DNA from 4 places in the Bacillus sp. N6 genome. Region 4 is predicted to be linked to each of the others. Evidence: riboswitches for the same ligand, from Rfam matches in the RefSeq annotation. Region 4 holds a riboswitch; each other region holds the start of a gene.
What was found. A riboswitch is a leader RNA that binds a small molecule or an ion and turns the genes downstream of it on or off. The one in region 4 is predicted to bind S-adenosylmethionine.
Positions count from the first base shown of each region.

Region 1: linked by a shared signal. The riboswitch ahead of ACUXVC_RS02045 (cyclase family protein) and the one ahead of ACUXVC_RS03930 (sugar ABC transporter substrate-binding protein) in region 4 are both predicted to bind S-adenosylmethionine.
Region 2: linked by a shared signal. The riboswitch ahead of metI (cystathionine gamma-synthase/O-acetylhomoserine thiolyase) and the one ahead of ACUXVC_RS03930 (sugar ABC transporter substrate-binding protein) in region 4 are both predicted to bind S-adenosylmethionine.
Region 3: linked by a shared signal. The riboswitch ahead of ACUXVC_RS01100 (peptide ABC transporter substrate-binding protein) and the one ahead of ACUXVC_RS03930 (sugar ABC transporter substrate-binding protein) in region 4 are both predicted to bind S-adenosylmethionine.

Region 1 is NZ_CM127843.1:380,478-387,895, forward strand. It holds gene ACUXVC_RS02015 (hypothetical protein) at 1-38, shown strand, start outside; gene ACUXVC_RS02020 (hypothetical protein) at 59-508, shown strand; gene ACUXVC_RS02025 (DUF2642 domain-containing protein) at 670-1,338, shown strand; gene ACUXVC_RS02030 (S-adenosylmethionine decarboxylase related protein) at 1,578-2,843, shown strand; gene ACUXVC_RS02035 (ATP-binding protein) at 2,981-4,207, shown strand; gene ACUXVC_RS02040 (hypothetical protein) at 4,437-4,817, shown strand; gene ACUXVC_RS02045 (cyclase family protein) at 4,952-5,584, opposite strand; SAM riboswitch class I at 5,670-5,782, opposite strand; gene ACUXVC_RS02050 (PRK06851 family protein) at 5,932-7,041, shown strand; gene ACUXVC_RS02055 (nucleotidyltransferase domain-containing protein) at 7,154-7,418, shown strand, end outside.
Region 2 is NZ_CM127843.1:4,163,731-4,171,148, reverse strand. It holds gene ACUXVC_RS21455 (ArsR/SmtB family transcription factor) at 1-260, opposite strand, end outside; gene ACUXVC_RS21450 (cysteine hydrolase family protein) at 694-1,206, opposite strand; gene metC (cystathionine beta-lyase) at 1,374-2,537, opposite strand; gene metI (cystathionine gamma-synthase/O-acetylhomoserine thiolyase) at 2,534-3,646, opposite strand; SAM riboswitch class I at 3,741-3,851, opposite strand; SAM riboswitch class I at 4,055-4,164, shown strand; gene ACUXVC_RS21435 (bifunctional homocysteine S-methyltransferase/methylenetetrahydrofolate reductase) at 4,235-6,067, shown strand; gene metH (methionine synthase) at 6,067-7,418, shown strand, end outside.
Region 3 is NZ_CM127843.1:188,220-195,637, reverse strand. It holds gene pnuC (nicotinamide riboside transporter PnuC) at 1-535, opposite strand, end outside; gene proC (pyrroline-5-carboxylate reductase) at 722-1,525, shown strand; gene ACUXVC_RS01105 (aldo/keto reductase) at 1,527-2,360, shown strand; SAM riboswitch class I at 2,513-2,617, shown strand; gene ACUXVC_RS01100 (peptide ABC transporter substrate-binding protein) at 2,750-4,390, shown strand; gene ACUXVC_RS01095 (peptide ABC transporter substrate-binding protein) at 4,795-6,435, shown strand; partial or broken gene ACUXVC_RS01090 (hypothetical protein) at 6,477-6,681, opposite strand; gene ACUXVC_RS01085 (YusW family protein) at 6,855-7,322, shown strand; gene ACUXVC_RS01080 (peptide ABC transporter substrate-binding protein) at 7,347-7,418, opposite strand, start outside.
Region 4 is NZ_CM127843.1:762,806-770,223, reverse strand. It holds gene ACUXVC_RS03955 (DUF1540 domain-containing protein) at 1-183, shown strand, start outside; gene ACUXVC_RS03950 (hypothetical protein) at 217-468, opposite strand; gene ACUXVC_RS03945 (L,D-transpeptidase) at 572-1,333, opposite strand; gene ACUXVC_RS03940 (SDR family oxidoreductase) at 1,400-2,266, opposite strand; gene ACUXVC_RS03935 (NCS2 family permease) at 2,468-3,769, shown strand; SAM riboswitch class I at 3,858-3,963, shown strand; gene ACUXVC_RS03930 (sugar ABC transporter substrate-binding protein) at 4,052-5,164, shown strand; gene ACUXVC_RS03925 (sugar ABC transporter ATP-binding protein) at 5,161-6,648, shown strand; gene ACUXVC_RS03920 (ABC transporter permease) at 6,632-7,418, shown strand, end outside.

The DNA.
Region 1 (7,418 bases), 380 kb from region 4:
GAGCTCGCGCACAAAGACAGTCAAGAAGAGGAAGATAATAAGAAAGGAGGATACAAATTTGGAAAGTATATTATGCTGTGAACAAATTAAAGGCTTAGTCGGTGAGACTGTAAAAGTAAATCTTCGTGGACCAGAGAGTCGAGTGGGGGTACTTGTATCGTTAGGAAGAGATTACCTTACATTACAACTTCCTCTTGGTGAATTAGTATATTACCAATTGAAACATGTGAAGAGTCTAGTTAAGAAAGTGAAAGAAAGTAAATGTGGCGATGGCTATGTTTCATGTTTCTGCTCTGATGATGATACTTTTGTCGATGTATTACGTGACTTGAAGTATAAGTGGGTAAAGATTAACCGTGGCGGCCCAGAGTGTGTAGAAGGCCTATTAAGTGAAGTGCATGAAGAATGTATTACGCTAGTAAACGGTGATGAAGTTATTTATATCATTAATTATCATATTAAGAGTGTGAGTCAAGTAGTGAAATGTAAAAAGAATGAAGATGAATAATGTTTAATAAATAAGAGGGGCATTATGAGGGAAAGAGAAGAACAATTTCTTATTTCGATAGTATGAAAAGGAATTACTTACTATTAAGACAGAACATTGCCCTGATTATTTTTTTGAAATGGAAGATAGGAAAGCTGAAATTTATAGGAAGGAGGATATAGATGAATGAGTTAAACAAAAGTATTGGGGAAAATATATATGTTAAATTAATCGGTGAAAAAAGATTTAAAGGTGTATTAATAGACGTAGGAAATGACATTATTGTTCTTTACAATGGACAAGACTATGTATATATATCTTTATATCATGTACAATACTATAAATTTTTAAGACCACATGACGAAGACATACTAAAACCAGATGTTGATTCTGTAATTAAGAGGGAATCCCCTTCAATTTCTTTGAGAAAAGTATTAAGTACTTCTAAAGGGATTTTTACAGAAGTTTATGTAGCAGGAAATGCTCCAATACATGGTTATGTTACAAGTGTGATGAACGACTATATTGTTTTTTATAGTCCGGTTTATAAAACGGTATATATATCTTTAAAGCATTTAAAATGGTTAATTCCGTATAAAGAAAACCAAGTACCGTATGCCCTCAATAAAAATGAACTCCCCGTAAATCCGTTAAATATTACATTAGCTAGAACATTTGAAGAACAGCTTATTAAAATGACTGGGAAAATTATGGTGTTTGATTTAGGTGAGGAGTCCAATAAAATTGGAAAAATGGCGAAAATTGATGAAGGTCATATTGAAATATCAAAAGCACGTGATGCAAAAATGTATGTGAATATTCAACATGTAAAATCCGTCCATTGTCCGTAGATTAGTTAGAAGGGCTGGCTTTTTCTTTTATATGCAGAAGAAAAGGTCGAGCCTATTTGTTTTAGCTTAATTTGGATATGAGGGGAAAAATGAATTGAATATAAATATATTATAGTGGAATCTTGTTTTGAAGAATGTGCACTAATTTATAAAGAAATGTGTACGAGCTATCTTTTTATGTATTCAATTTATTTTTTGAGGAGGAGCTGCTCAACTAATTTATTAAAGGGGTTTTGTTTGTGGAGCAGTTTCCGAATTCGTTATCAATTACATTGCTTGGTAGTGCTGGTGGAGCAGCAAAAGCAGTTTTAGCAATTTTAAATCAAGCGATAGCAAATGAAAAAGATCCAATTTATGAAGTATTAAAGAATGCCAAATTTCATTTGGTGGATATAAAACAAAAAGATAGGACTTATTATGATGAGTTGTTTTCGAATTTGAAAAGTCAATTATATTTATATGAAATAAACCTTCAAAATGTAGTGGAATTTAAACAACATTTAAAAGAAAAAAGAACGAGTGTTGTGATTGATGTTTCAGGGGCAGATACAATTAGAGTATTAAGCTGCTGTAATGAACTAGGAATTTGTTATATTAACTCAGCCTTGGAAAATGAGGCAGTAGATCAGGACGATAGCTTAATCGGCTTTCAGCTTACGGAAAGATATACAAGGTTTGAGAAGGAGAAAGAGAAATTTACAAATACAAAAGCGATTATAGGTTCAGGTATGAATCCAGGTGTTGTTCAATGGATGGTTGTTGAGCTTATGAAGGAACGACCAAGTGAAAGGCCAAGAGCATGTTATATTGTAGAACATGACACATCGTTTTTGAATGATACAGCACTTATAAAGCCACATACACTTTATGCTTCATGGGCAGTAGAGCGATTTTTAGATGAAGCAATCTGGAGTTATCCGATGTATATGAGTCATCATCGTCCTCTTTACTTTTATGAAGATGTATATGCTTCAGAGTATAAAGTGAAGTTAGGAGAAAAAGAATTCTATGGTTGTTTAATGCCACATGAGGAAGTATTAATTTTAGGGAAAAACTTTAATATGGAAGTTGGTTTTCTTTACCGAATTAATGAGTATACAACAAATATAATTAGACAGAACTTAGATCAAGTAGAAGATTTATGGAACTGGAATCGTAAAGTGTTTAATCCAGCGGAAGAAGAGGTTGCTGGAGAGGACTTGGTCGGTGTGTTACTCGTTTATGAAAATAGTGAGACATTTATGTATAATGTGATGAATAGTAGCCAAGTTTTTCGTAAATATAAAACGAATGCAACGTATTTTCAGGTAGGGTGCGGGATTTATGCGGGCTTGTCCAGTTTACTTTTAGATCAATTTGAACAAGGTGCTTATTACGTCGAGGAGTTGTTATTAAATACAGAAAGTAAGTACGGTGAGTATTTAAATTTATATATGAAGGATTTTGTAATAGGGCATAATAATTTTACGGATGGATTGTTACATGACAGGGTAAGATGGATGTAAGTTGTTACCAAAAGGAAGGAGAGATCTCCTTCCTTTCATTATTATAAGGTTAAATATTGCCCTGAAAGCAATTTCATACTTATACTTTAAGGAGATAACAATGAAAGTTTTTTGTATCGATCAAGGGGAGTTTTTATATGAATAAATACAAGAGCTTGATTTATGAAGAAAGAAGAGCCTTAAAGGTATTTATATTATTATTTTATATTATATTCTTTTTATATGACGCTATATATTATTTTGTATATCCTGCTATGAATATTAGTGGAACAGCGGTAGGTTGGCCAGAAGGTAGTCTTGGGATAGGTGTGCCTATATTTGTAATAGCATTATTTCCTATTTCTATATATCTTCAAAAAAGAGGGTATGTATATTCTGTAAAATATTTATTTTTATTTGGGTACATGTTTATCAATCTTGTGAATAATTTAATGATTTATTTGCGAACGGATAGACCTTTTGAACATGGTAGTATGGTAGAAATGTTATTAATTTTATTTGCCCCAGTTTTCGTGAATAGAAAATACTTTTATTTAGTGTCCTTTAGTGTAATTGGAAAGTACGTATTTTTCACATTGCTATTACAAGATTTAAAAGTGGTAATTCCACTTGTTTTATGTATATTCTATTTCATTATTTCACATTCTTTATTAAAACGATTTCAATCTTATGTAAGAACAGTGGTTGAAATGATGAACAATATGAAAGAGACGGAAAATTTAGCTGTGATTGGGACTATGTCTACAACAATTGCCCATGAAATTCGAAATCCGCTAACAGCGTTAAAAGGGTTTACGCAAATGCAAAAAGAAAGAAATCCAACTGATACGATGAGCTACGACATTATGCTACAAGAAATTGAAAGGGTTAATGGATTTGTTAGTGAATTGATGTTGTTAGGAAAACCAAAGCCAACAAATTATGAAAGGTGTAATATACGAGATATCCTTCTATATGTTGTGCATCTAATGGAAAGTTATGCAACGCAATATAGAGTTAAATGTCATATACAAGTAGATGGGAATTTACCGGCTATAAACGGTGATGATAAGCAATTAAAACAAGTGTTATTAAATATCATTAAAAATGGAATAGAATCAATGCCAGAGGGCGGAGAAATTCATATCCGTGCATATCAAAAAACGCAAGGACATTTGTGTATTTCTGTTGAAGACCAAGGATTTGGTATAGAGAATGATAAATTAGAAAAAATCGGCAAGGCGTTTTACACAACAAAGGAGACTGGTACAGGACTTGGATTAATGATTACATATAAAATTATTAAGGAACATCAAGGGAGTATCACGATCCAAAGTAGTCTAGGAGTAGGAACGAAAGTAGAAATTTTTCTGCCGACCGTTTAATGTATTGGGAGAAAAGATTTTTCAGAAAAGTGTTCTTGTTGTGTAAATATAAACATTTTATAAAATGTTTCAAGAAGGGTTTTTTTTATAAAATACTTCGTTTATAATGGAGGAAAATATCGACATGAGATTGATTGCTCATGTAACGGTTCAGTAGTGTTATGAAAAGATAAGAAGGGGTGCACGCGCATCCTTTTTTCTATGCAGATATTATGAAAGAGGTGGTATGATGGAATTAACATTAAATTCGACTGTATGTTTACACACGATTCAATTTCGAAAAGAGCAAAAGAATTATATTGTAAAAGATACAATTACAGGAGAAAAATATGAAATGCCGCCACTTTGGATTGATGCATTGGCAATGATGCGTGACGGTTTTTTATTGGGAGAAATTGAGGAGAAATTAAAAGAAGAGTATCCATCCGAAGAAGTGAATATGTTAGCATTCACGAGGCAACTGTTAGAACTAGAACTTGTTGAAATGGTAGATGGAGAAGAGATAGCTTGCACAAAGAAGAAAGAGATAGATTGTTTAGCTTGGGTGCGTCCTCGTGTGGAACAATTCTTTCTTAATTTAAATAGAAAATATAGAAGCAAAGACCAGTAGTGGCCTTTGCTTCTTTTAATCCCGCTATTTGCTGGGCAGTAAGACCCCCACTTCAAAATTCAGCGGAAGCAAAGAAGTTAGGTGTGGGATGAACAAAACCTCCACTGATTAAAGGTTCACTTTATAGGTTGTGTTTAAAATATAACAGCAAATGCTCTTGCGAAAGCACCGTCACTATTTTTAATTTTTAAAGGTGCTGCTGAGAAAAAGAAACGTTTTGCTTCGATAGCATCTAGATTTGTTAAGTTTTCAATTAAATAAATATTATTCCCTAGTAATATGTGATGAATCGGTGATGTTTCTGTTGTGACTTCATCAGGAGAAATGAAATCTAAACCGATAGATTTTACTTTTAATCGCACTAGTTCTTTAGCTAATTCTTCAGAAAGATAAAATGCTTCCTTCTCATAAGCTTCTGTATTCCATTTTGTGGATAGATTAGAATGAAAAATAACAATATCACCTTCTTTTATGTGAGTATTATGCAATACTGCCTTAGGTAATTTTCGCTCTTGAATATGTGTTACATCTATAAGAACAGCTTCGCCTACAAATTGATCCAGCGGTAATCGATCGATGGTCGTTGCGCCTGAAATAAAATGCGCAGGGGCATCACAATGCGTGCCAACATGAACGACAGAATGAAAATCTGTAACTTGATAGCCTGATTCTTCAACACTTGTAACAGCTTCTAGTTGTATTTTAGGTGTTCCAGGAAATTGAGACATATTATTTTCAAATGTTTGCGATAGATCAATTACTTTCATTTTACATACCTCCAATATATGTTTTTCAAATAATAAAAAGCTCATCCTTCAGTATCAAGAAAGATGAGCTTTACATGCTAGTTGAGTTTTATCTTCCAAAATGCAATGCATTTTGCAGGAATTAGCACCTATTCAGTTTGTATAAACTGAGGTTGCTGGGCTTCAAAGGGCCGGTCCCTCTGCCTCTCTTGATAAAGAAGTATTCAGTTTTTAAAATCGGAATTTTCCGATAGTTAAATTGTAATTCATTTCCTTTTTTCGTGCAATACAAAATAGGTATTCACCCAAATAAAGCTGCTCGCATATTGTAGCTTATGTAAATAGAATGCTGCGAAGGAGTGAGTGCAGTGACAGGAAATATATTAAATTATTATGCTGGTGGTAATACAGCTAGGGGATTTCACAATTTATACGAAGAGAATTTAAAAGGATTAGACAGATTATTTATCTTAAAGGGTGGCCCAGGAACGGGAAAATCTTCTTTAATAAAGGCAATAGGTCGTGAATGGATTGAAAAAGGATATGATATTGAATTTTTACATTGTTCTTCTGATAATAAATCGGTTGATGGTGTAATTATCCCAAAATTAAAAGTAGGAATTGTTGATGGGACATCGCCGCATGTTATTGAGCCAAAAATGCCAGGAGTTGTTGAAGAGTATATAAATTTAGGAATTGCTTGGGACTCAGATAAACTAAGAAAGCAGAAGTTAGAAATTGAAAGATTTGTTTCAGAAGCAAGCAAAGCTTTTCAGTCTGCTTACGCACGTTTTAAAGAGGCATTGGTTATACATGATGAGTGGGAGAAGATATATATTGATAATATAGATTTTAATAAAGCAAATGAACTAACCAATCAGCTAATCCAGAAATTATTTGCAGATAAAAGCGGGAGACAATCGCTTGTAAAACATCGTTTTTTAGGAGCTGCTACACCGAAAGGAGCAGTTGATTTTGTTCCTAATTTAACAGAAGGGTTACCACATCGTTATTTTATAAAAGGGCGCCCAGGCTCTGGAAAATCAACGATGCTCAAAAAGTTAGCTAAGGCAGCTGAAGAAAAAGGGTTTGAAGTTGAAGTATATCATTGCGGATTTGACCCGAATAGTCTTGATATGGTTATCGTAAGAGAATTAGGATTTGCAATTTTTGATAGCACCGCACCACATGAATATTTTCCAAGTCGCGAGGGTGATGAAATTATTGATATGTATGCCCTTATTGTTACGCCAGGGACGGATGAGAAATATGCGAAGGAAATTCGTGATGTCTCCATTCAATATAAAGCAAAAATGAATGAGGCGATGTCTTTCTTAGCGAAAGCAAAATCGGTTCGTGATAAATTAGAACGAATTTATATTGCTGCTATGGATTTTTCAATAGTAGATGCATATAAAGAGGAGATTCAAAAAGAGTTTGAACGAATTGCTACTACTGTAATCGAAAAGCAACAATAGACGTTTCATTAGGCTGTCAGTAATTTCTGACAGTTTTTTTGGTATGTAGTAAAATTAGTATTGTATTTGTCGAATTTCCAAGGAAATAATCAAAAAATGGAGGTGTTATGCAATGAGAGAGAAAATCGAGTTGGAGTTAGAAAGAATTGAAAAAGAGAATGATGTGAAAATTTTATTTGCGGTAGAATCAGGGAGTCGTGCTTGGGGTTTTCCATCGAAAGATAGCGATTATGATGTTAGGTTTGTTTATATACACCCGGTAGAATGGTATTTATCAATTCATGACAAACGAGATGTAATTGAATATCCAATTAGTGATGATTTAGATATAAGTGGTTGGGATATTAAAAAGGCGTTGCAACTATTCGCGAAGTCGA
Region 2 (7,418 bases), 2.0 Mb from region 4:
ATTGTTTCGTTCTCTACTTTGTAATAAATTTCCAATCCTTTTCTTTCACTAGAAACGATTTTAGCGCTTTTTAATTTTGCTAAATGCTGTGAAATTGTAGATTGTGGCATGTTTAAGCCAGTGTACATTGTAGAAACGTTGCTTGGACCGCGCTCAATTAATCCTTTTACGATACATAAACGAACAGGATGAGCCAGCACTTTTAATAATTCTGCATTACTTTCATATAGTTCTAATTCTTTTTGAAAGGTTTCTAACATGTTCTTTTCCACCTCCGTGTGAGCTATTATACCATACTATACATACCAAAAATTTAAAGAAAAGAAAATAGTTGTTGCAGAAAAAAAGTCCTAAAGTAAAGAAATTGTAAGAAAAGAGACCATGATGTAAATAAAATAGGTAAATTAGCACGTTTTTGTAAAATGACATTTTTGGGTGAAAATTTCGATGCGTTTTAAAAATTGAAAGATATAGATATATTTGTAACACAATTTTATCATGATTTTCTTATTCTTTCAAATGAATATACTAAATTTTTAAAATAATATGACAAAGGAATTATAATGATATATATAGAATATAAAACAGGTTAAAAGAAAAGAAGCTGAATGTAATTCGCTTCTTTATGGTGATAATGAAATATTTGATTACGGCTGATAAATCTTAGGATAATCAAGTCATTAGTCATTTATTCTAAAATGCATCTTTTAGCAACGTTAAAAATCTGTGATTCCATATGTTCTCGTAAAAATCAATTGTCTCTTTTGCGGACATAAAAGGATTATTCAACGTAGAGGTTGTTTTCTGTACCATAAAGTTTTCGTATCCCAGTCCGTGGGCAAACTTAATCGTAGCATCCATACAGTACTCTGTTTGGGCACCGCAAAATTCAATGGGATTTACAGATAATTGATCTAAAATTTCTTTTAAGTTTGTTTTATAAAATGAATTTGCATGTGTTTTTCTTACAAAAAAATCTTGTTCTTGAACATCAAGATCGGTATGAATAGCCCAAATTTCTTTCTCGGGTACTAAATCATCATCACAATGTTGAACAAAAAGGATTGGTTTATTTAATTTTCTGTATGAAGAAATTCTTTTATTTACTTTTGTTAGTAAGTTCTGTAAATCAAATAAATGCTCTCCGCCATAACATACGCCATTTTGTAAATCGATAACGATTAAAATATCTGCACAAGTATCCATTATCTTCACCCCTTTGTATTTCTTAATATATCAATTAATCCATTATTTAGAAATAGATGATATACTTTTATTTTTTGGACTATAAGAAAAGAAAAAAATTCAAATGAATATAACTAAATCGCATAAAAAGAAGATATGAAAACCTATTCTCATATCTTCTTTTTTCTCTATGCATTTACAGGTTCTTCTACATAAGAAAGGGCATCTTCAAAATCGGATATTAAATCGTTAACATTTTCAAGACCGACTGATAACCGAAGTAATGAATTAGAGATTCCTCTTTCATCACGAGCTTCTTGCGACAGTGCTGCATGTGACATTTTTGCTGGATAAGAAAGAATTGACTCTACAGCTCCTAAACTAACTGCAAAAACAGGTAATTTTACTTTTGATAAAAATTGGCGGAGTGCATCTTCTGACTGCAAAGTAAATGATAAGACTGCTCCAGCTGATGTTGCTTGAGATTGTTGAATATCAAATCCGAGATGTGTTTGTAATCCCGGATAATAGACATTTTGTACTTTAGCGTGCTCTTGTAAATAATGTGCAATTTTATTGGCATTTTTAGCTGAATGCTCGAGGCGTACATGTAATGTTTTTAGACCGCGAAGTACGAGAGAACAATCTTGAGGTCCTAAAATAGCACCGAATGCATTTTGTAAAAATCCAAGTTTTTGAGCGAGTTCTGCATCTTTTACTACTGCTAATCCGGCAGTAACATCACTATGCCCAGCAATAAATTTTGTGGCACTATGAAGAACAACATCAGCTCCAAGTTCAAGTGGTTTTTGGAATAGTGGTGTCAAAAATGTATTATCAACAAAAGTAAGAGCCCCAATAGATTTTGCAAGTTTAGAAACCTCGCGAATATCTGTCACCTTTAAAAGTGGATTAGAAGGTGTTTCTACATAAAAGAGCTTTGTATTTGGTTTAATGCTTTGTTTTATTTCTTCTAAATTGGTCATATCAACAAATGTATGTGAAACACCGTAACGGGAGAGTACCTCAGTTATCCCTCGGTAAGTTCCTCCGTATACATCTTCTGAAATGAGTACGTGATCACCTTGTGAAAGAAGGAGGAATGCAGTGGAAATCGCTGCAATGCCTGATGCAAAGGCGAATCCCTTTGTTCCACCTTCTAATAAAGCAATGATATCTTCAAGAGCTTCACGAGTTGGATTTCCTGACCTGCTATAGTCATATTTTCCGAACGTATCTACATCAAACTGGTGAAAAGTTGATGTGTTATAGATAGGAACGTTCACAGCTCCTGTTTGCGAGTCATGTTTATATTGGTTGTGTAGTAAGAGTGTATCTATAGAATAACTCATATTCTTACACCTTCTTTTACAAGTGTAATGGCTTGCTTTAAGTCTTGAATTAAATCGTTACTATTTTCAATGCCAACGGAGAATCGAAGAAGACGATTACATACACCGTTTGCTGTTCTAATTTCTTCAGGAATATCAGCATGTGTTTGCGTTGCTGGATAAGTCATTAAACTTTCTACACCACCAAGACTTTCGGCAAATGTAATTAAGGATAAAGATTGTAAGAATGGATTAATCCAAGCTTCATCTTTAAGGCGAAATGAAATCATGCCGCCTCTTCCAGGATAAAATACATCTGTCACCCCGTCTTCATCATTTAAATATGCAACAACTGCTTTCGCATTTTCTTCATGCTGTCTCATGCGAAGCGCTAACGTTTTCATACCGCGAATTAATAACCATGAGTCAAATGGGCTTAAAACTGCACCTGATGCATTATGATAATGAGCGATTTCTTCACAAAGTTCCTTTCCTTTTGCAACGACAAGTCCGCTTAGTACATCGTTATGTCCCCCTAAATATTTCGTTGCGCTGTGAAGTACAATGTCAGCACCTTCTGTTAATGGTTGCTGTATATAAGGTGTGTAGAATGTGTTGTCTACAATAAGAAGTAGTCCGTGCCTTTTCGCTACAGTTGCGACTGCAGCAATATCAGTAACTTGCATTAATGGATTAGTTGGAGTTTCTATGAAAATAGCCTTCGTTTCAGTTGTGATAGCTTGCTCAATTTGTTTAATAGACTGTGTATTTACGTATCTACATCGAACATTCCACTTTTTTTCATGTTCAGAAAATAATCGATACGTTCCACCGTATAAATCTTCAGATACAATAAGTTCGTCTCCAGAGCGGAATAGAGAAAGGACGAGGAGAACAGCCGCCATCCCTGAACTACAGGCATAACCTTGTTCGCCATATTCTAAGTCTGCGATTGCCTGTTCTAAAAGACCTCGAGTTGGATTGCCAGTTCGTGAATAGTCAAAGCCAGTAGATTTACCAATTCCTTCATGACGATAAGCGGTTGAGAAATAAACTGGTGGATTAACCGTTCCAGTTGTAGTTTCACTGCGATTGCCGATTTGTGCTAGTTTTGTTTCGATTGTTGACATGTGAAAATTCCTCCTTTTTAAATTGAAACATTAAGTGAATATAAAATAAAAAAAGCCTTCTAAGAAGAAGGCTTTCGGTTTGAATAGAGTCTTCTTCTCATCTGTCAAATCTTTCACAATTTGCTGGAATTAGCACCTTATTAACAAAATGTTAATGGTTGCTGAGGCGTCACAGGGCCAGTCCCTCTACCTCTCTAGATAAGAATGTTCGTATGAAATTTTTATTATGTTTTTAACTTTACAACAAAAGATAATTGAATTGCAACTTTATTTTGAAAAATTTTTATTTTTCCGCAAGTGTCATTGACTTTTACTTTTGTGCATGCTAAATTTATTAAAAAATTAACAAACATTGTTAAAAGGGGAACGCATTTCCTTTTAGCTACATAAATAAAATAATAAAGACAACTCTTATTGAGAGCGGTGGAGGGAAAGGCCCTGTGAAACCCGGCAACCTTCAAACGAAATGTTTGAAACGGTGCTAATACCTGCAAAACGAATGTTTTGCATAATAAGAGGAGGAACGATTATGTCCCCCTCTTCAAAGTGAAGAGGGGGTTTTTATATTGATAGAAATGAGGGAGATTCGTGAAATTACTAGATTTATTATCAAAAGGAATTGTAATAGGTGATGGTGCGGTTGGGACGTTATTGCATTCACATGGCTTGCAAAGTAGCTTTGAAGAATTGAATGTATCTGATCCAGACTTAATTATATCGATTCATAAACAATATGTAGCTGCTGGAGCAGATGTAATTCAAACGAATACGTATGGAGCAAATGAGGCGAAATTACGTATGTACGGCTTAGAAAATCAAGTTACAGAAATTAATAGAGCGGCAGTAAAACTGGCGAAAGCATCTGTGACAGATAAAAATGCAATTTTAGGAACAATTGGTGGTATGAAACATATCGGAGCCGTTACAACGACTGATATGGAAAGGGAGTTTATGCTACTTGAACAGGCAGGGGCTTTACTAGAAGAACAGGTTGATGGATTACTATTAGAAACTTTTTACGATGAATTTGAATTACTTCATGCTGTTAAAGTATTGCGTAAGCAAACGAACATTCCAATTGTTGCTCAATTAGCGTTACATGAAGCAGGTACGACTCAAAATGGAAATGATGTCAATGAAATATTAAAGCAACTTATAGATTACGGTGCAAATGTTGTTGGATTAAATTGTCAACTAGGGCCGCTTCATATGACGGAGGCTTTCAAAATGATATCGATTCCGCAAAATGGCTATTTATCAGCATACCCAAATGCAGGTCTCCCGAATTATGTGGAGGGACGTTACGTATATGAGGGAAGCCCAGCTTATTTTGAGGCGATGACGCCGAGATTTATTGAGCAAGGTATTCGGTTATTAGGTGGTTGTTGTGGTACGACTCCAGAACATATTCAAAGTATGAAGCACGCTGTTGCGAATGTTACACCTGTAATAGAAAAAGACACCATTCAAAGGCCGAAAGTTGTTCATACGCATGAGAAACGTTCGAAGGCTCACGTCACTCTAGCAGAGAAAGCGAAAAAACAAACGACAGTTGTAGTGGAATTAGATCCACCGAAAACGTTAGATACACAGCGGTTTTTTGAAGGAGCAAGAGCTTTAAAAAGAGCGGGAGCAGATGCTATTACTCTAGCAGATAATTCATTAGCATCGCCTCGTATTTCTAATATGGCAATGGGTGCGTTATTAACGAAGCATGATATCCCGGTATTGACACATTTAACGTGTAGGGATCATAACGTCATTGGACTACAATCTCATTTGTTAGGTTTATCGGCGTTAGGGATGGAAGAAGTGTTAGCTTTAACTGGTGATCCAGCGCGCGTTGGTGATTTTCCTGGTGCAACTTCTGTATACGATTTGTCCTCTATTGAGCTCATTAAAATGATTAAAGAAATGAACGATGGACGTTCAATTTTAGGGAAATCAATTGGACCGGCGACAAGGTTTTCTGTAGGCGGCGCATTTAATCCTCACGTGAGGCACTTAAAAGCAGCGGTTAAGCGAATGGAACGAAAAATAGATGCTGGAGCGGAATATTTTTTAACTCAGCCAATTTACGATATCGCGTTAATTGAAGAAGTGTATGAAGCGACAAAGCATTTGGAACAACCTATTTTTATTGGAATTATGCCGTTAGTAAGTAAGCGGAATGCAGATTTTCTTCATTTTGAGGTACCGGGTATTACTCTTCCAGAAGAAATAAGAGAGAGAATGGATGGACACGAAACGAAAGAGGCGGCAATTGAGGAAGGGATTCGCATTTCGCAAGAATTGATCGACGCAGCGATGAAATATTTTAATGGTATTTATCTTATTACACCATTTTTAAAATATGAAATTACAGAACATCTTGTTAAATATGTAAGAGAAAAGCAAGAAGTGAAAGAAGGTATTAATTGATGAAGTGTATAGAAGAAAAATTACAAAATAGCATTTTAATATTAGATGGTGCAATGGGAACAATGATTCAGCAAGAGGATTTAACTGCTGAAGATTTCGGAGGAGAAGAGTACGAGGGCTGTAATGAATATTTAGTAGAAACAAGACCAGACGTTATTTTAAAGATTCATAAAGCTTATATTGAAGCTGGAGCGGATATTATTGAAACAAATACATTTGGGGCAACGAATATTGTACTAAGTGATTATGAGCTGTCTCATTTAGATGAAGAACTAAATGAAAAGGCAGCACTTTTGGCGAAGCAAGCTGTTAAAGAAAGCGGTAAGGAAGTATATGTTGCGGGAGCGATGGGACCAACAACGAAAGCAATTAGTGTTACTGGTGGTGTGACTTTTGAAGAATTGATTGAGGCTTATACAAGGCAGGCACGAGGATTATTAAAAGGAGAAGTTGATGTATTACTCGTTGAGACGAGTCAAGATATGCGTAACGTGAAAGCAGCTTATATTGGAATTCAAGTTGCTTTTGAAGAACTGAAAAAAACGGTTCCTATTATGATTTCAGGAACGATTGAGCCAATGGGAACGACTCTGGCTGGGCAAACAATTGAAGCTTTTTATTTATCAGTAGAACATATGAAACCATTATCTGTTGGGTTAAATTGTGCGACTGGTCCGGAGTTTATGAGGGACCATATTCGTTCACTATCTGATTTATCGGAGTGTTACATTTCTTGTTATCCAAATGCAGGTCTTCCTGATGAAGATGGACATTACCATGAGTCTCCATCTTCTCTCGCTGAAAAGGTGAAGCGATTTGCTGAAGAAGGATGGGTTAATATTATCGGTGGTTGTTGTGGCACGACACCAGAACATATAAAAGCAATGAAAGAAGCACTAGCATCTCTTAAGCCTCGTGACCATCATGAGAGAGAAGGACATGGAATTAGTGGATTAGAGGCACTGCAATATGATGAGTCTATGAGACCGTTATTTGTAGGTGAAAGAACGAATGTTATTGGATCACGTAAATTTAAACGATTAGTAGCAGAAGGGAAATTTGAAGAGGCTGCTGAAGTGGCAAGAGCGCAAGTGAAGAAAAATGCTCATATTATTGATATTTGTATGGCAGATCCTGATCGTGATGAAATAGAAGATATGGAGAAATTTTTGACAGAAGTTACGAAAGTGTTAAAAGTACCGATTATGATTGATTCAACGGATGAAAATGTTATGGCAAGAGCACTTACTTATATTCAAGGAAAAGCTGTTATCAACTCTATTAATTTAGAAGATGGAGAAGAGCGTTTTGAAAAGGTAACACCGCTTCTTCGTAAGTATGGTGCTGCAAT
Region 3 (7,418 bases), 570 kb from region 4:
TAGAAATATAAATTACAATGCTAACTACGTTATATAAAATCCATAAATGCCAGTTTTCTAATATTTTTCGACTTAACATAAATTGAGCCACTAGTCCCAATACGGCATTTAAAGCGTCTAAATATGGACTTGTTGAATCTAAATAACGGACTTGATAATAACCCCAACCAATCCAAGCAACTAAAATAAAACTTATATAAAAAGTCCACCCTTTCAAATCTAAACGAACTGTTGCTTTTACTTCTCCCTCCCCACTTTGTGCAATCCAATAATACCAACCATATACATTAAATATAAATTGAAAAGCGGCTAATACTGCCATTGCATATAAACCTTGTGTAATAAAAATGTATAGAAATACCGCAACAGTAATCATGCCAAATAAAAAGTTGGATACTTTTTCTCTCGCTAATAACCAAACATTAATGATTCCCATAATTGATGCGAAAATTTCAATATAACTCGATTGAATATACAATCCAACTAATACACAAATAATACTAGAAACAAGTAAAAAAAGTGGACTTCTAACCATATTTATCTCTCCCCAGATGTGTAATAAATTCCCTATCACCAGTATAAGGAATAGCCCTTTCCTTTACCATGAATTTCCTCCTTCTCATTATCCATTCCATCTACGGTAAGTCTTTTCTTTTTACAAAATTCTCTTAAAGATGATATCGTTTTTATAACATATCTCTACTAGAAAGGAATAAAGGATATGCCTAACAAACATCGAATTTTATTTATTGGTGCTGGTCGTATGGCAGAAGCTATATTTTCCGGATTACTTAAAACAAGCAAAGAATACATCGAAGAAATTATCATCTCTAACCGAAGCAACGTAGAAAAGTTAGAACAATTACAAAGGCGATATAATGTGTCTATTACAACGGATTGGAAGCAGCATATTACATCTGTCGATACGGTTGTTTTAGCAATGCCACCTTCTGCTCATGAAGAATTATTAGCTGAGCTATCTCCGTTAATATCAAATCAACTTGTCGTAACAGTAGCAGCTGGCATTGGACCATCTTATTTAGAAGCTAGACTCCCAAAAGGCACACCTGTTGCTTGGATTATGCCTAATACAGCTGCTGAAATTGGAAAGTCTATCTCCTTATATACAATAGGACAATCAGTAACCGAGATGCATCAAGAAACCCTGCAACTGCTTTTAAGAGGTATTGGTACTTCGCAACTTTGTACTGAGGAAGAAGTTCATCAGCTTACTGCAGTTACTGGAAGTGCACCAGCCTTCCTTTATTACTTTGCTGAAAGCTTAATTGAAGCAACAAAAAGTTATGGAGTCGATGAAGAAACCGCAAAACATCTTGTCATTCAAATGATTTCTGGCTCTGCTTCTATGCTCGAGCAAACGCAAAATCCAGCTAACCTCCGCGAACAAGTAACAACGCCAGGTGGTTCCACAGCTGAGGGTCTCAAAACTTTATACGAATATAATTTTTCAGAGGCAATTCAAAAAGCAGTAGAAGCAACAAACAAAAAAGCTAGGGGGAAATAATATGATTTTAACAAGTTTAAAAGATTATACAACATTACATAACGGTGTAAAAATGCCTTGGTTTGGTTTAGGTGTTTTTAAAGTAGAAGATGGTTCAGAAGTAATTGATTCTGTAAAAGCAGCAATTAAAAATGGCTACCGCAGCATCGATACTGCAGCAATCTATCAAAATGAAGAAGGCGTTGGACAAGCGATTCGTGAATCCGGTGTTTCACGTGAAGAATTATTTATTACCTCAAAAGTATGGAATAGCGATCAAGGATATGAAACTACACTTCAAGCATTTGAAACTACATTAGAGAAATTAGGTCTAGAATATTTAGATTTATATTTAGTACATTGGCCTGTAAAAGGGAAATATACTGAATCATGGAAAGCATTAGAAAAACTTTATAAAGATGGCCGTGTTCGCGCTATCGGTGTGAGTAATTTCCACATTCACCACTTACAAGACGTATTTGAAATTGCTGAAATTAAGCCAATGATCAACCAAGTGGAATATCACCCACGTTTAGCACAAGAAGAGCTACATGCATTCTGTAAAGAACATAATATCCAGCTTGAAGCTTGGTCACCATTAATGCAAGGACAACTACTAGATAATCCAACGTTACAAGAAATTGCGACAAAATATAATAAATCAACTGCGCAAATTATTTTACGCTGGGATTTACAAAACGAAGTTGTAACAATCCCTAAATCAATTAAAGAACATCGCATTATTGAAAATGCAAACATCTTCGACTTTGAATTAAGTGCTGATGATATGAAAGCAATTCAAGCTTTAAATGAAGATCGTCGCGTTGGTCCAGATCCAGATAACTTTAACTTCTAGTAGAAAAACCACTGCCATATGCAGTGGTTTTTTCGTTTAAGAAAACTGAAAATTTAAACTATATTTCATTTGGTTGACACTTCATTATTCAAGGTGTAAGATTTTGAATTATCAAAGAAACACAAAAATTAATAAAATTTATTCGTTTACTCATTGTATCAAGAGAGGTGGAGGGACTGGCCCTTTGAAACCTCGGCAGCAGGTTCATTTTGAATACTGTGCCACTTCCTGCAAGCTTTATGCTTGAAAGATAGAATGAGGGACTTCGTTTATATACGGGTGCATAACTTGTACGTAAAAATCCCTCTTTCTCAATATGAAAAGAGGGATTTTTTATTTTTCATTTCCCTCATCATCATCCAAACTTAATTATTTAGGAGGAAAATCAAATGAAAAAGAAGTTTGTACCCGGTATTGCATCAGTTGTAGGAGTAAGTATTTTATTAACTGGTTGCGGTAGTTATAAAAACGAAGCAAGCGGAGCAAATGCAAAAGACGAGGCACCTAGCAAACAGGTTTTAAATTTATCTTCACCTACTGAAATACGAACAATGGATACGGCCCGTGCTACAGATACTGATTCTGGTCAAGTAATGAGAAACGTATTTGAAGGTTTGTATAATCTTGGTGAAGGTAACAAACCTGTTCCTGGTGTTGCAAAATCTCATGAAGTAAGTGGCGATAAAACGAAATACACATTCCATTTGCGAGATTCAAAATGGTCAAACGGCACTCCTGTTACAGCGAAAGATTTTGTGTTCGCTTGGCAGAGAGCCGTAGATCCAGCAACAGCCTCTGAATATGCATTTCTATTCTTTGATATTAAAAATGCAACAAAAATTAACAACAAAGAACTTCCAGCCGACCAACTTGGTGTAAAAGCAGTTGATGACCATACGTTTGAGGTAGAATTGGAGCGTCCTGTTCCGTATTTTATTAGCTTAACAGCGTTCCCAACATTTCTACCAATTAACGAGGAATTCTTTAAAGCACAAGGTGATAAGTACGCTTTAGAAGATAATACAATCTTGTACAATGGAGCTTTTACACTAAGCGATTGGAAGCACGAACAAAGCTTTAAATTTAAGAAGAACCCTACTTATTGGGATAAAGATACTGTCAAACTAGAAGAAATCAATTTTAACGTCGTAAAAGAAAAATCAACAGAAGTAAATTTATTCGAGTCAAAACAATTAGATCGTATAAAACTAACATCTGACTTCGTTGATAAATATAAAAAAGATGCTAACTTTAAAGAACGTCCAAATGTAGGCGTACAATTTTTACGCATGAATCAACAAAACAAAGTACTTCAAAACGTTTCTGCACGCCAAGCAATCGATCAAACAATTGATAGAAAATCCTTTGTAAATACGTTATTAAATGATGGCTCTACACCAACATTTGGTCTCGTTCCAAAAAACTTTGCAAAAGGACCTGAAGGAAAAGACTTCCGTACTGCAAACGGCGATTTAACAAAAGTTGATACAAAATCTGCACAAGAATTATGGAAAAAAGCTAAACAAGAGCTTGGTTCTGAAAAGATAACATTAGAATTATTAACGAGTGATGCTGACCTTGATAAGAAAACTGGTGAATTCTTAAAAGGGCAACTAGAAAAGAATCTAGATGGATTAACAGTAAATATAAAACCGCAACCGCGTAAGCAACAAGTTTCGCTTTTATTAAAAGGTGACTACGAAATCGGAATTGACGGCTGGAGCCCTGACTTTGCGGATCCAATTACATTCCTTGAGCTATTTACAACGAATAACCCTTATAACTTAGATCATTACTCTAATAAGGAATTCGATGAAACAATAGCAAAAGTGAAAACAACTTTAGCTGGTGATGAAAAAGCTCGCTGGGAAGCATTACTAGAATCCGAGAAAATATTATTTAAAGACTCTGTTATCGCTCCTCTTTACCAAAAAGGCGAATCTTATTTAGAACGTTCTTATGTGAAAGGAATTGTGCAAGTAGACTTTGCGGGTCAATTAAACTTCAAGTGGGCAAAAATTGAAAAATAAAGTAAAACCGTAATAAGTGGGGGTTCTTCATCCCCACTTATTATTAGCCCACACCAATTGTTTTTTTAGCAAAATATATTAAAAGTAGGTTCTCTCACACAAGAGAATATACTTTTTTAATATATTATTCCAAGAAATTAACATTCTATTTTTATTATTGACATATAGTTCTTTCCAGTGTTAATATTCTAAATAATCAAAGAAACAAAATATTTCACCATCAAAATATAATGTCTACTAAGTTGAAACATATAACGATAGATTATAGCTCAACATGTATATACATATAGAACACCTGATTACCTATAAACAAATATTTATAATAGGTTCCATCTCCTTCTATAGCCACTTCAAGACATGGACATTATGACGTTACGAACAACACATTTAGGGAGGAACGAACAATGAAGAAAAAAGTTGTACCTGTTGTTGCATCTGTTTTAGGGGCAAGTCTATTACTAACTGCTTGCGGGGGAAATAAAGATAATGCAGGCGGAGCGAAAGCAAACGATAAAGTACCTGATAAACAAGCAATTAACTTATCATTCGCTTCAGAAATTCCAACAATGGATGTTGCAAAAGCAACGGATGGGGAATCCATGAATGTAATGCGCAATGTTTTTGAAGGCTTATATGCAATGGGAGAAGATAATAAACCGATTCCTGGTGTTGCTGAGTCGGTTGACATTAGTCCCGATAAAACAAAATATACATTCCATCTGCGTGATTCAAAATGGTCAAACGGTACTCCTGTTACAGCAAAGGACTTCGTCTTTGCTTGGCAACGTGCCGTAAATCCTGATACAGCAGCTGAATACGCATTCTTATTCTTCGATGTACAGAATGCGAAACAAATAAACCAAAAACAATTACCAATTGATCAACTAGGGGTCAAAGCTGTTAATGACAAAACGTTAGAAGTACAACTAGACCGTCCTGTTCCTTACTTCTTAAGCTTAACGACATTCTCAACATTCTTGCCAATTAATGAAGAGTACTTAAAGTCTCAGGGCGATAAATACGGTTTAGAAACAAATCATTTAATTTACAACGGTGCTTTCACATTAGATAACTGGAAACACGAACAAAGTTTCCAATTGAAGAAAAACCCTAACTATTGGGATGCTAAAACGGTAAAATTAGAAGAAATCAACTTCAATGTCGTTAAAGATAAGTCTACAGAAGTGAACTTATATGATTCAGGACAAATTGATCGCGTTGCTTTAACTGCAGAGTTTGTTGATAAATATAAGAGCGATCCAAACTTCAAGGAACGCGCTGAAGTCGGCATTCAATTCTTACGACTAAATCAGAAAAATGAAACATTAAAAAATCAACATGCACGCCTTGCTATTAACGGCGCAATGAATAAAAAGGCTTACGTAGAAACAATTTTAAATAACGGTGCTATTCCAGCTGAAGGAATGGTTCCTGCGAAATTTGCAAAGAGTCCAGAAGGCAATGACTTCCGTAAAGAAAATGGAAATCTAGTCAAGGATGATGTGAAAACAGCGAAAGAAAACTGGAAAAAAGCAAAACAAGAACTTGGTACTGACAAAGTAACAATCGAACTATTAACAAGTGACAATGCTTTAGCTAAAAAGACTGGTGAATATTTAAAAGGTGAATTAGAAAAAAACCTAGATGGATTAACAGTGAATTTAAAACCACAACCACGTAAACAACAGTTGAAACTACTATTAAGTGGTGACTATGAAATTGGTATTGACGGCTGGGGCCCTGACTTCGCTGATCCAATTACATTCTTAGATTTATTTACAACAGATAGTGCTTATAACTTCGATAAATACTCTAACAAAGAGTACGATGAGCTAATTCATAAAGTGAAAACAGATTTAGCTGGCAATGAAAAAGCACGCTTTGAAGCAATGAAGCAAGCTGAAAAAATTCTATTACAAGACGGCGCTGTCGCTCCTTTATACCAACAAGGTCGTTCTTACTTACAACGCTCTTTCATTAAAGGACTTGTAACGACTGACTTCGGCGGTGAATTTAACTACAAGTGGACAGAAGTTGCAAAATAACAAAAGTAAAAAGGTATCCTACAAAGGATACCTTTTTACTTTTATACAACTTTAACTACAGAGCTTCTTCTTCCCTTTATCATTCCTTTTATAGCTAAAGTCTTCACTGCTACTAATTGTGTAACCAATACAATAACTAATAATGAAATAATATTTCTCTCTAAACTAACTCCTCCGAATATTATTGTATAATAGCCATTTGCTGCATATGTTACTTGAAATGGTTTGATACGTTTTAGAAAGCATTTCAGTACCTCCCTCACAACTTCAATTTACCATATACATACAAATCATTTTTGATTTAAATTGCGGATTAATCCTTGAAGCTACAAGTCAAAATTTTATTTTCAACACATACATAATTACATGATTTTAGGAAAAACTTGTATAGAACAAATTTACATAAGGAGGAATTTATAATGAGAATTTTACTATCAGTTTTATTAGCTCTTATGCTAGTACCTGCATTAACAGGATGTAAAGCTCCTGCAAAGGAAGACACGACTTCTAATAAAAAGACTACAGAAGAGGCGAAGAATGAAGCCCCTGCTGATTTAAAACTAAATTTCAATGAATTCGATTTAAAGGCAGACTACCAAGATACTAAGAAAGACTACGAAGCAGACTATAAAAATGTAGCAGCTGATAAAAAAATGGAAGCAAAAATTGAAGATCATAAAGCAGATGTAAAATTAACAGGAGATGAGGCTATCACAAAATTAAGCCCACTTCTACAAGAATTAAAATTTGATAAAGATACTGCTGACCAAGAAGTAATCGATCAAGTAGTGAACGTGTTCAAACTTGATAAAGACTACCAAAAATTCGATTTAGAAGTTGTCTTCTCTGATGGAACGAAAAAAGAATATAAAAGAGAAATAAAATAAAGAAGTAGGCAATTGCCTACTTCTTTATTTTTTAATTTTTGCGTATCTTAGTTCTGGACTAGAACCGATAATGAACTGAACACCAGATACTGATGG
Region 4 (7,418 bases):
TCTTTTTGGGGACAAGGTAACTTTTGTCAAGCAAGTGCGATCATCGTTCAGCCTGATGCAGATGAAACTGGTCAAACTGAAAATGATTCATATACAGCTGCTGTTTTAACAAACGAGACGCTAGAAAGTTCTGTAGCAACGAGTGTAGAGACTTGTTGTCATACATTTAGGCCTAAATATTAAACATAAAAAGCATACGATTCATCGTATGCTTTTTTACATCCCTCTCCAAAAATCATGCATAATAAAAAAGTACAAAATAACGAGAACAGCCGTCCCGCATAGGGTAATGCGCCGATATATACTCTTCTCTCCTTCCCTCGCTTTCACAAACGCCCAAATAAATCCGAAGAATAATATTAAATCAACATATGGAACATAAAAAGAAAAGACGAGAAACGCATATAAATACACGATAAATAAACAGGTCGTTACTAAGAAAACTTTAAACGCAAATTCACTTTTCATAATATAACCGCCCCCTATCTGTACTGTATTATATTCAGCAAAATACAATAGTTGCAGTTAAACTCCAAGTATAAATAAGCTACCGTCTATAATACGGTAGCCATTACGGAACATTGTATTTCCGTTTATATATATTACTTAAAATCGAAGAAGGAATTTGCTCGTAACGAATTTTCTCTCCTGTTTCATCTATAATATACGAATTGTTTCCTATATAATATATTCCATCTTTTCGTTTTGAGTACACCGGATATCTTTCATTTGGCAATACAGTTTTTACCTTTGTTAACTGTCCATTTGGTTCTTGCCAATATATATCCGCGCGGTCTACTAACGTAAGTATTCCAATTTGTTCTTTTTCTATTTTTCGACCATTCCAGCTCACAACGCGATAACCAAGCTTATTCGCTTCATATTCGGGGCTCGTATGAAAACGAGAAATGATTACTTTTGTTTGTAATTGTACCCGGTCATATAACCATTGTATATCCCTGTCATGCATGCGAATACAGCCATTTGATTCCCTACTTCCAATCGTCCATTCCCGGTTTGTCCCATGAATCGCATATTCATTCTTATCTAGCCCAAGCCATCTCGTACCAAGAGGGTTATTCGGTGCACCCCCAGCTATTTTTTTTCGATGGTATTCTTTATTTTTAAATTTCGTTATAATACAAAAATTACCTTCAGGCGTAGGTGTACGATCTCTTCCAGTCGTTACTGGAAATGTTTTTGTGTAATTTCCATTCTCAAAAAAAGACAACTGGTTTGTCGTAAGATTAACTAGTATTAAATGATCTGTATCAGCAAAAGCACTAACCGGTAGGAAGAAAAATAATAGTAAGACGAAACATACCCTTTTCACCTATATCCCCCCTAGCGCTCACCATAATAATTGTAATTAGCTTTACTTTGCTCTTATAAATGAAAACTATCCATTTACAATAACGCCCCCATTTACATGTATCATTTGTCCGGTAACATAAGAAGAATCACCAGACGCTAAATATACGTATGCCGGCGCTAACTCATATGGTTGACCAGGCCGTTGCATCGGGACATTGCTTCCAAACTGAGAGACTTTCTTCTCATCAAAGCTCGATGGAATAAGCGGTGTCCAAATCGGTCCCGGTGCAACACCATTTACACGAATCCCTTTTTGCACTAATGATTGAGAAAGTGATCTTGTAAACGCTACAATTGCTCCTTTCGTTGCGGAATAATCAATTAAAGTTTCATTTCCTTCGTATGCAACGATAGACGCGGTATTTATAATGACATCCCCTTGCTTTAAATGAGAAAGTGCGGCTTTCGCAACGTGAAAATAAGAAAAAATATTAATACGAAAAGTCTTTTCTAGCTGTTCTGCTGTAATATACTCTAGTCCTTGCTGCGGATATTGCTGCGCGACATTATTTACTAAAACCTGTAAACTACCTAGCTGCTGGACGGTCTCTTGAACAACATCTTTACAATGCTGTTCATCACTTAAATCACCCGGCAACAATACACACTTTACACCTTCTTTCTCAACATATTGCTTCGTCTCATTAGCATCTTCTTCCTCATCTAAATAAGCAATCGCAATATTTGCTCCCTCTTTCGCAAAAGCGATGGAAACAGCTCGTCCAATCCCACTATCTCCCCCTGTAATTAATACATTCTTTCCTTTTAACTTTTCGCTACCTTTATAATTTGAATCTTCAAACTGCGGAAGTGGATTCATTAATGATTCAATACCAGGCTGTTTATTTTGATGTTGCGCTGGCATTGTTACAAAGTTTTTTTGCTGTGGCATAGCTTCTTTCAACTCCTTTTCCTTATAATGTGCATAATAAAAACTGAAATTCACACATCAAGTTACGATTAATATTCGAATTTAAGACACAAAATATGAATTGTTGTAAACTTTTTATACAAAACTATTGCAAAATAGTTAAAAAACGAATATTATATATAACTGTTGTGAAAATTATTCGTAAACAGAAAGGATGTTTATATGTTTAACCTTTCAAAACATAAAACTTCTATTAAAACTGAAATTATGGCAGGTATTATTACCTTCTTAACAATGGCATATATCATTGTCGTAAACCCTGTTATCCTTGGGGATGCAGGTGTTCCATTTGAACAAGCATTTACAGCAACAATTATCGCTGCTGTTGTCGGAACATTATTTATGGCAATCTTTACAAACTTACCAATCGCAATCGCGCCAGGTATGGGATTAAATGCTTACTTCTCTTACTCTGTTGTAAAAGCTCATGAAAGCATGACTTTCGCAATTGCATTCTCTGCTGTATTCGTAGCAGGTATGATTTTAATTTTGTTATCATTCACATCTTTCCGTACAAAATTAATGGAAGCAATTCCTGAAAACTTAAAACATGCAATTACTGCTGGTATCGGTCTTTTCATCGCCTTTATCGGTTTACGTTTAACAGGTATCGTTACAAAAAATGATGCAAACTTAGTTGGACTTGGTGATCTTCACTCTGCTCCAGTTCTACTAGCATTGGCTGGGCTTGGAATTACTATTGTTCTTATGTCTTTAAATGTAAATGGCGCACTATTTATTGGTATGCTATTAACTGGTATTATCGCTTTCTTCACAGGACAGTTAACATTCTCAAACGGTGTTACATCAATGCCTGGATTACCAGAAGGAATTATCGTTTCAAATCCAATTACTGCTGTATCTGACGTAATTAACTACGGATTATACGGCGTTGTATTCTCATTCTTCCTTGTTACATTATTTGATACAACAGGTACATTACTTGGGGTAGCTCAACAAGGTGGATTTATGAAAGACGGAAAACTTCCAAAAGCTGGACGAGCTCTTCTATCTGACTCATTCTCAGCAACAATCGGTTCTATGTTCGGAACAACACCATCAACAGCTTACATTGAATCATCTGCTGGTGTTGCAGCTGGTGGTCGTACTGGTTTAACAACTGTTACAGTAGCTGTTCTATTCGCACTAGCAGCATTCTTCGGACCATTAGTAAGTGCTGTTTCTGGTGTATCAGCTATTACTGCACCATCATTAATTATCGTTGGTAGTCTTATGATGGGTTCAGTTCGCCACATCGATTGGGACGCATTTGATGAAGCATTCCCAGCATTTTTAGTAATCTTAAGCATGCCACTTACATCAAGTATCGCAACAGGTATCGCACTTGGATTTATTTCATACCCACTTATGAAAGTGGCAAAAGGTAAATTCCGTGCTGTTCACCCACTTGTATATGTATTTGGAATTTTGTTTGCTTATCAATTGATATTCTTACCACATTAAAATCCCTCTTTCTGAGGGATTTTTTTATAAATACTGTTTGACAACACCATTCGTTTGTGGAATAATTCAAAATAGTTAAATATTCGATGTCTTATCAAGAGCAGGTGGAGGGATGAGCCCTACGAAGCCCGGCAACCGACCCATTTATGGGCACGGTGCTAATTCTTACAACACATTGTGTTGAAAGATAAGAGTAATATGATAAGGCGTCTTTTCTATATGAAAAGGCGTTTTTTATTTTCACTCCCTCCTCTCTCTTTTTAGTTTAGGAGGGATTTTTTTATGAAAAAATTATGTTCCATCGTACTTATTTTTCTCTTATTTACATTAGCAGCATGTACAAATGAACAAGATGCTATCTCTTCACAAAAGCAACAAACTGTGAGAAAGGCGACTACAACGGTAGAAAATCAATTACAAACAGAAATTCCAAGCCAAATGAAGAAGCCATTAAAAATCGCATTAATTATGCAAATGTCCATTGGAACTTTTTCCTCTCAATATATTGAGGGTGTCAAAAAACAAGTTGAGCTATTTGGCGGCAGTGTACAAGTCTACAATTCTGATAACGATTTAGCAAAAATGGCTGCAAATTTAGATACTGCTATTAATTCAAAAGTGGATGGTATTTTAATTGATCATGGCCGTTCTGAAGCACTAAAACCTGGAGTAGAAAAAGCGTTACAAGCGAACATTCCCGTAGTTGCGTTCGATAACGATCTACGCTTGCCAGGTGTGACAATTATTGATCAAGATGACTATAGTCTTGCATGGAAATCATTAAAAACGTTAGCGGAAGATTTGAATGGACAAGGAAATATCGCAGTTGTATGGGTCGGCGGATTTGCTCCAATGGAACGTCGCAATGTTATCATTGATGCTTTTTATAAACGGTATCCAAATATAAAAGAAGTTGCAAGATTCGGTACTGCTAGTAATAACACACCGCTCGATACACAAACACAAGTAGAAGCTTTACTAAAGAAATATCCGAAAAAAGGCGATTTACAAGCTATTTTCGCTTCGTGGGATGAGTTTGCTAAAGGGGCTGTTAAAGCACTTGAACAAGCTGGTCGTACAGATATAAAAGTATATGGCATTGACTTAAGCAATGAAGATTTACAACTCATGCAAAAAGAAAACTCACCTTGGACTGCTACAGCTGCAACTGATCCAGCTGAAGTAGGTAAGGTTCAAGTACGATTTTTATACAAAAAAATTGCTGGTGAACAAACGCCAGATATTTATTCACTAGAACCTTATTTAGTAAAGAAAAATAGTTTACCAAAAGAAAATATAACAATGGATCAGTTATCAAAATATATAAACGGTTGGGGAGACTCAAAAGATGCATATTCCCCTTGGATGAAAAAATTAGAGAAGGAGAAAAAATGATGACGTTCTCTCTTCAAAACATTACACATTCTTATCATGTCGCTACACCTGTTCTAGAAGATGTTTCTATTCATATTCAAAAAGGAAAAGTACACGCTTTACTAGGCATGAACGGTGCGGGAAAAAGTACTTTACTAAAAATAGCAACTGGTGAAATTCAACCAGTTGTTGGCGATATAAAAATTGATACTCAGTCTGTTTCCTTTACTTCACCGCGCGATGCAAAAAAGCATGGCATTTCTTTCGTAACACAAGAAGTAGATCACGGACTTATTCCCGGATTATCTGTATTAGAAAATGTACTAATCGATCATATAGCAATGCAAAATAAAGTACTATTTTCAAAGTCCAAATTAGTCGCACTTGCTAAACAACATTTGCAAACTGTACAGGTAAATTTAAATGTTTCGGAAGATGTTTCAAACTGTTCATTACATGAAAAACAATTACTTCTTATCGCAAGAGCTTTATCTAACAATACAAATTACCTTTTATTAGATGAACCTACTTCTTCTCTTGGACCAAAAGAAGTTGAAACCTTTGGGAAACTATTAAAAGATTTAACATCAAAAGGAATTGGCATCCTTTTAGTTTCTCATCGTTTATCAGAGATTCGAAATTTCGCGGATGATGTAACTGTATTACATAACGGTCAAGTTGCCCTTTCTGAAACCATTACAACGATTACAGATCAACAAATTGTGGAAGCAATGACTGGAAAACAACTTACACTTCCTATTAATACCGCACCAAAAACCGGGAGCGAGGAACTATTTAAAGTACAAGAGCTTCTATTACACGAAGGTCATTCTCCCCTTTCTCTTACAATACGAAAAGGAGAAACTGTTGTGATATACGGATTAATTGGAAGTGGAAAAACAACACTTGCTGAAACGTTATTTGGTGCTCTTCATACTTATCACGCAGAAATAGACGGTCAAAAACTAACGATTAAAACACCACGAGATGCGATTAAAGCGAAAATCGCACTTGTACCAGAAGAAAGAAGAAAACAAGGCGTATTTCTTTCGGAAGATATTATAAGTCACACAAATTTACATCAATCAGGTTGGAAACGAAAACAAACCGAATTAAATGATGCTACTACAGCAATTTCTTCTTTCGGTATTTCACCAAATGACCCAAAGGCACTTATTCATTCACTTAGCGGTGGAAACCAACAAAAAGTCTCAATTGCAAAGTGGAGTGGATTCAAACCTAATCTATTTCTTTTAGACGAGCCAACTAAAGGTGTAGACATCGCTGCGAAACAAGACATTTTTCAATTCATTCGCAACATTACAGAAAACGGAAGTTCCGTAATTTATTTCACAGGAGAACAAGATGAAGCGTTGCATATCGCTGATCGCATTCTTATACTGGCAAACGGAGAATTTGTAAGTGAATACTTACCAAGCGAACTATCTCCTGAACAGCTTTTACATTTATCTGAAGGGAGCTATTCCATTGAATCTCGTTCATAAAACGAAAACTAAGAAACTATATTTACCTACTCATCTTTTTTATCAATTTAGTACAATTGCTATTATTATAGGTGTTACAATTTTTTTCTCTATCGTCAATGATTCTTTTTTAACATATAACAATATTAGTGATATTTTACGTTCTATTTCCATCGTAACGTTACTTGCAATCGGCGTTACCTTTACATTGATTGTAGATGGATTTGATTTATCAGTCGGCTCTACCGCTAGTTTAGCAACAATTGCAGCTGCTTCTTGTCTCGTTTTATATCGACAAGAACTATTAGTTACACTCCTTGTTCCTATTCTTTGCGGATTATTAGTTGGATTATTAAATGCACTACTCGTTATCCAAATTAAACTACCCGATTTACTAGCTACATTAAGTATCATGTATATCGTTAATGGACTACACTTAACATTTTCAAAAGGATCCTCAATTTATGAAGGAATGTCCGGTGCAACAGGACATTTTATTCCATCCTTTTTATTTATCGGTCAAGGTTCCGTCTTAGGAATTCCAGTCCCTGTCATTATCATGCTTACTGTCGTTTTAATTGCACATCTATTTTTAGAAAAAACAACGTACGGTCGTTTCTTTTATATGACTGGTGGGAATCGAGAAGCTGCTAGATTAGCCGGTATTCCTACTGATCGTTACCGTGTATATGCTTATATGATTAGTGGTTTACTAGCTTCTATTGGCGGCATTATTCTATGCAGCCGCGTTGGAACAGGACAAGTTTCAGCTGGTGCTCCATTATTAATGG